2 linked regions of the Algoriphagus machipongonensis genome follow. The protein of the gene in region 1 interacts with the protein of each later gene in a pairwise test. Links are inferred from orthologs where the notes say so. Each region holds a gene or a part of one and is shown in the gene's direction. Other genes may lie near its edges.

Region 1 (3,248 bases):
GTGTTCAAAAGTCATTCCGTATAAAGTTAACGAATGTTTATACGGACGGGTGCGATAATGAAGCAAATTATTGACCTTTTTTCTGTTAAAAAAAATTATTTTTGTGACATGAGGGCTGAAAACGATTTCAATAAGAACTTAGTTGGGGATTTAGTGTCCGAAAACTATGTTTTCGCAGCAGTGTTGCATTATTTTGGAATTAGCTTCTACCAATATCCAACACAATCTTTAGAGGAAGTTTGCAAAAAGCATAAAGTACATCCTAATCAACTCATCACGGAACTAGAAGCCTGGGCCGCCAGGAAGGATCCCTCTAATGAGGAATTGTACCTAAATCCAATAGAAGTATTGGTCGCTTATCTAAAGCAAAAGCATTATTACTTCGTACGTCAAGAACTTCCATTTTTGGCTAATATCATTTCCGGGATTAAGGCGGAGCCTGAGTATGCTTCCATCATGTCAGATTTGAGGATCATGTTCCCTCTGTTTGTGGAGGACTTTATCCACCACATTCATGAAGAGGAAAGCCGTCTATTTAAAAGAATAGAACTTCTTCAAGATGTGGAGCAAGGGCACTACAGTTTGCTGGATGCCTTAACAATATTAGAAAGAGACCCCATTCATTTATTAGCAGATGCACATGAGGTGCACGATGATGAAATGGAAGGAATCAGAAAGCTAACTTCAGAGTATACCCTTTCTGAAGAAGCGCCTTTGACGATGAAAGTCCTTTACCATGAACTGCAAAACTTTGAAAGAGAATTGAGGATTCATGCACAGATTGAGGATGATCTACTTTTTCCAAAGGCAATACAATTAGAGCGAGAGGCGCTAAGAAAAATTCGAAATAAAATAAAGACCAACTGATGCCAAGAGTACTAGCAATTGATCTGGGAACCAAACGAACAGGTTTGGCTGTTACCGATCCGCTGAAGATGTTGGCAAATCCACTTGAAACAATTGAGACCTTTAAGTTGATTGATTTCATCAAAGCATACATCGCGAAAGAGGAAGTAGATACGCTTGTACTGGGCTTGCCTACAAAACTGAATGGAAAAGACAATGAGATGACTCCTAAAGTGATGGCGATGAAAACCAAGTTGGAGAAAAACTTCCCTTCTCAGAAGGTGGAGTTAGTGGATGAGAGATTTACCTCCAAAATGGCCATGCAAAGTATGATCACCATGGGGAGCAAGAAGAAAGACCGCAGGGAAAAGGCAGGAAACCTAGATAAGGTAAGCGCGGCAATAATTTTACAATCGTATTTAGAAAGACAATGATATACCCAATAGTTGCATACGGGAACCCAATTTTGAAGAAAGAGGCTGATGAGATCAATGAAGGGACAGCTTTGGATGAGATGATCCAAAATATGTTCGCTACGATGGATAACGCCAATGGTGTTGGTTTAGCCGCTCCTCAGATCAATGAGGGAGTTAGGCTATTCGTCATCGATAGTAATTTGATGCTGGATGAGGAAGATGAGGAGAAAGGGATTCGAAAAGCATTTATTAACCCAATCATTTTAGATGAGTATGGGGATGATTATAGTTTTGAAGAAGGTTGTCTGAGTATCCCTGATGTAAGGGCAGAGATTACCAGACCCGAGAAATTGACTATAGAATATTTTGATGAAAACTGGAATCTCCATGAAGAGGAGTTTTCTGGGATGACTGCACGTGTCATCCAACATGAATACGATCACTTGGAAGGAATTCTATTTGTTGACTACCTAAAAGGTTTAAAGAAAAGATTGCTTAAATCGAAACTGGTAGACGTCAGTAAAGGAAAGGTCTCTACTGATTACAGAATGGTTTATCCTCTTAGATGAGTAAATCAGCTGAGTTAAATATCGCACTTGTTCAGACGGAGCTTTATTGGAAAGATAAAGTGGCAAATTTGGCTATGCTGGAAGAGAAAATCTGGGGATTAAAGTCTGGCATTGATCTAATAATTTTACCAGAAATGTTTCCGACCGGTTTTAGTATGGAGGCAGCTGAATTAGCCGAGCCCATGAATTTAGGCGTTTGTAAATGGATGAAACAAATGGCATCCCAAACGGGTGCTGTGATTACCGGAAGTGCGATAATTTCTGAAAAGGGAAAGTTTTTTAACCGGCTTCTTTGGGTTACTCCTACAGGCGAAATTTCTCATTATGACAAAAGGCATCTCTTTAGAATGGCCCAGGAAGATCAAACTTTTTCCCAAGGAGAAAGCCAATCAATTTTCGAGGTGAAAGGCTGGAAAGTATGCCCACAGGTCTGTTACGATCTTCGGTTTCCTGTTTGGTCCAGAAACCGAAGGATCAATGAAAGCCCTTTGTATGACTTGATGTTTTTTGTCGCCTCTTGGCCAGCAGCTCGCTCCTCCGCTTGGGATGCTTTATTACCGGCTAGGGCTATAGAAAATCTTTGTTTTGTTGCGGGAGTAAATAGAGTCGGTAAAGATGGGAATGGTATTGACTATACCGGCCATTCAGAAATCTATGATTTTAAGGGAAAAGCTTTGGGGAATTCTCAAACCACAGATGATTTCGAACAGGAAAAAATAGAGGTTTTTACTTTGAAAGCGGCTGAATTGGATGCTTTTAGAGAGAAATTTCCTGCCTGGATGGATAGTGATGACTTCATGATTCGGTAGAATCCTTTGATAAAGGGTACATTACCGTGGGTGAAACGGATTTGAAACAAGGATATTTTCCGTAATTTAGCCGCAAAATTTTACGACCCTGTTTTCTAAAGTTTCGACTTAGAGAAGTTTTGGTGATGAAAAGGCAATAAGAGAGCTGTTTTCTTTAACAGGGTTATTTTCCACTCTTTTTAAAGTACTTGATCAAACCATGAGTAACCAAACTCCAAAAATCCTTTATACGCTAACTGATGAGGCACCTGCCTTGGCTACGTATTCATTGCTCCCAATTGTTCAGGCTTTTACGAGCTCAGCAGGAGTGCAGGTAGAAACCAGAGACATATCTTTATCTGGAAGAATCATTGCAAATTTCCCAAGTTATCTGACAGCAGAGCAGCAAATCGGTGATGCACTGGCTGAATTGGGTGATATAGCCAAGACTCCAGAGGCTAACATTGTCAAGCTTCCAAACATTTCCGCTTCAATTCCACAGCTTAAAGCAGCAATCAAAGAATTGCAGGGAAAAGGTTATGCCCTTCCAAATTATCCAGAAGAGCCTAAAAATGAGGAAGAGAAAAATATTAAAGCGACCTATGATAAAATCAAAGGTTCAGCGGTAA
Region 2 (3,168 bases), 3.5 Mb from region 1 along the record:
AATTTTATGATCACCTGCGTTAAACAATTCCACAAACTCAACATTCGGAAAGTCCATGTCTGGCTTAGGTGCTGGCATGAGTTCGTTGATGATTAGATTTTTATAAGGAATATTAGTCGGGTCAGAAAACTCAAAAACCAATGTGGTGTCGGAAAGGAAGTTTCCTTCCAAATCAGGTATTTGATTTACCTTCAATTGAAATTCTTTAAAAGAAAGTGGTTTGGGAAAGCTTAAGTAAACCAAAGAATCATTCAGAACACTAACTTCCTCAGGCACCTCCTCATCTAACCTGTAGTTTAATAGAAATTGAGAAAACACAGGGTCAAGCCTTTCAGAAAACTGAATTTCCACCACATGCTCTTCATAGCCACGAACACGAGTTATACTTGGTGGAGTCAAGTCTTTTACTTGATCCCCAAATTCAAAGTCATCCATCATCCATCTTGCGCAGGTACCGGAACCAGCGCCATAAGACACTGTGATTTTTAAAAATAGTAAATCAAGGTTTTTAGTTTCCTCCGGAAGTTCCAATTCAAATTTCCGAAATTCCTGATCCACATTCCCAAACTCATCCTCATTACCTAAAAGCCGCTTTTCGGAATAATCCCCATCAATTTTGTCTGCCCATGAAAACTCTACTACTGCCGCGCGGTCTCCAGATCCATTTTTCATCGACCTCGCCCAAAATACTAAACTTGGGCTTTCGTATTGGCTAGGCTCAAGTTTCACTATCAATTCACCATCGAAACTAGAAATAGGCTGCATTGCAATCGCATTACTACCTCCTATTCCAAAACCGGGATACTGAAACACTCGAGAATTGCTTTCCCTAAGTTCATTGGCATACCAACCAGGGAGAAATTCTTCAGGGTAACTTTGAATTAAAAACTGGCTTTCGAAATCCTGACCCTGAGAAAATAAGGGCAAAGCAGCCATTTCAAACCAAACAAAAAAGGCCAAAAACCGAAGTTTCCAGAAAAAATCAACTAATCCAACCATGTATTACCTAAAAAGTATTCTTTAATATAAGAATTTTAAACCAAATCGTTAGTAGATGAAAAATGGAATTTTATAGCTGAACATGAAAAAATTTTAGGAGAATATCCTGAAAATGAATGGATAGACCTTACTTTTGCAATCCAAAATAATATTATCTATAAAATAACCAGTCTGATGAAATTAGCAGTGGTAGGAGCTACAGGATTAGTAGGCTCCGAAATTCTAGAGGTGCTGGACGAGCACAACTTCCCTTTTGACGAACTTCTATTAGTCGCTTCCGAGCGCTCTGTAGGTAAACAGATCGAGTATAAGGGTAAACCTTACACTGTCATCGGCCTGGATCAGGCAGTTTCATTGAAACCAGAAATCGCCATCTTTTCCGCAGGAGGAAGCACTTCTATGGAATGGGCACCTAAGTTTGCGGAAGCTGGAACCATCGTGGTAGACAATTCTTCTGCCTGGAGAATGGATCCAACAAAAAAACTGGTAGTCCCTGAAATCAACGGAAAAGAACTAAGCAAAGACGATAAAATCATTGCCAATCCAAATTGTTCAACCATTCAAATGGTTTTGGCATTGGAGCCTCTTCGTGAGCGCTACGGCATCAAAAGAGTAGTGGTTTCTACCTACCAGTCAGTGACCGGTTCCGGTAAAGCTGCCGTAGATCAAATGATGGCAGAACGTGCGGGAGAGACCCCTCAAATGGTCTACCCACACAAGATTGACATGAACGTCCTTCCTCACATTGACGTATTCCAACCAAATGGATATACAAAGGAGGAAATGAAAATGATAAACGAAACCAAGAAGATCTTCTCTGATGATACCATCAAAGTAACCGCCACAACTGTGAGAATCCCGACTATGGGAGGTCACTCTGAAGCAGTCAATGTGGAATTTAAAGAGGATTTCGATCTGGAAGAAGTGAAAAAACTTCTAAGCGAAACTCCAGGAGTTATCCTTCAGGATGATCCAGCAAATTTCGTTTACCCTATGCCCATCAATGCGCATAAGAAAGACGAAGTTTTTGTGGGCCGTTTAAGAAGAGATGAGTCTCAAGCAAACACATTAAACATGTGGGTTGTGGCGGACAATCTCCGTAAAGGAGCAGCTACCAATGCTGTACAGATCGCAGAATATTTAGTAGCCAATCAATTGGTTTAATGGATTTCAGCGAGCTTCATAGCGCTGAACTCAAAAAATTTGTGCAGGATCATCTCAGAGAAGATCCTGCACTTTTGCTTTTAAAGTTTGCCGGGAAAGTTGATTTTGACTTAAAAACTGCGGTGCAACAAATCTCAGCCCGTCAAAAAGCCTCCAAAAAGCTTCCAGAATGGACTCAAAACCCAGCCTTGTTTTTTCCTCCTTCCCTGTCCCTGGAACAAAGCTCTTCTGAAGAAACTGCCAGGCACAAAGCCCAAGGTTTGTCAGGAAATTTGATAGTAGATTTGACAGGAGGCTTTGGGGTAGACGCCTATTACCTGAGCAAAAACTTTAAACAAGGAATTTATTGCGAGTATCAACCTGAGCTTTTTAAGCTGACAAAGCAAAACCTCGAAATATTAGCACCAGGGAAATTCCAGTTTTATCAGGGAGATGGTTTAACTTTTTTGAAAGAACAAAACCAGTATTTCGACCTGATTTATGCAGATCCTGCCCGTAGAGGGAAAGGGAATCAGAAACTTTATAAAATTCAAGATTGTGAACCTGACTTAGTTTCAGAATGGGAGGTACTAAAAGAAAAATCATCCCAAATTATCCTGAAATATTCTCCAATGCTAGACATTTCCCAAGCATGGAATGAAATTCAAGACATCCAGAAAATCACCATTCTTTCAGTTAAAAATGAGGTGAAGGAGCTTTTAATTCATTGGAATAAAAACGAAGCTACTCCAAACCAACAAGTGCTTGTTCAGGATATCGGCCTTGGGTATCCTGATTTTTCATTCTCTCTACAAGAAGAAAAATTAGCCCAAACACTATATTCTGAACCTAAGAGATTTCTAATCGAGCCTCATAGCGGTATTTTAAAAGCAGGAGCCTTTAAGTTGTTTGGTCAGAGACTTGGCTTACAAAAGTTAGAAACCAACAGCCATCTGTATACCTCAGAAGAGTATCCAGTAAAAATCCCGGGGAAGGTATTTGAGGTTATAAGGGAAGTTTCTCCAA

What was found.
Region 2: the proteins of def (region 1) and ALPR1_RS03345 interact in binary tests that used the Escherichia coli proteins (3 or more experiments, as listed by UniProt). The link is inferred for Algoriphagus machipongonensis from one-to-one orthologs.

What each region holds. Positions count from the first base shown.
Region 1 is NZ_CM001023.1:4,281,423-4,284,670, reverse strand. Bases 67-3,053 are described here. They hold def (peptide deformylase), read left to right. Parts: upstream 67-1,276; coding sequence 1,277-1,831; downstream 1,832-3,053. Other genes in these bases: ALPR1_RS18070 (NADP-dependent isocitrate dehydrogenase), read left to right, coding at 2,840-3,053; ALPR1_RS18075 (amidohydrolase), read left to right, coding at 1,828-2,640; ruvX (Holliday junction resolvase RuvX), read left to right, coding at 867-1,280; ALPR1_RS18090 (hemerythrin domain-containing protein), read left to right, coding at 109-867. In the rest of the region: more of ALPR1_RS18070, read left to right, coding at 3,054-3,248. UniProt on the Escherichia coli protein: Removes the formyl group from the N-terminal Met of newly synthesized proteins. Requires at least a dipeptide for an efficient rate of reaction. N-terminal L-methionine is a prerequisite for activity but the enzyme has broad specificity at other positions.
Region 2 is NZ_CM001023.1:790,597-793,764, reverse strand. Bases 213-3,168 are described here. They hold ALPR1_RS03345 (aspartate-semialdehyde dehydrogenase), read left to right. Parts: upstream 213-1,173; coding sequence 1,174-2,163; downstream 2,164-3,168. Other genes in these bases: ALPR1_RS03340 (class I SAM-dependent methyltransferase), read left to right, coding at 2,163-3,168; ALPR1_RS03350 (lamin tail domain-containing protein), read right to left, coding at 213-999. Outside these bases: more of ALPR1_RS03350, read right to left, coding at 1-212.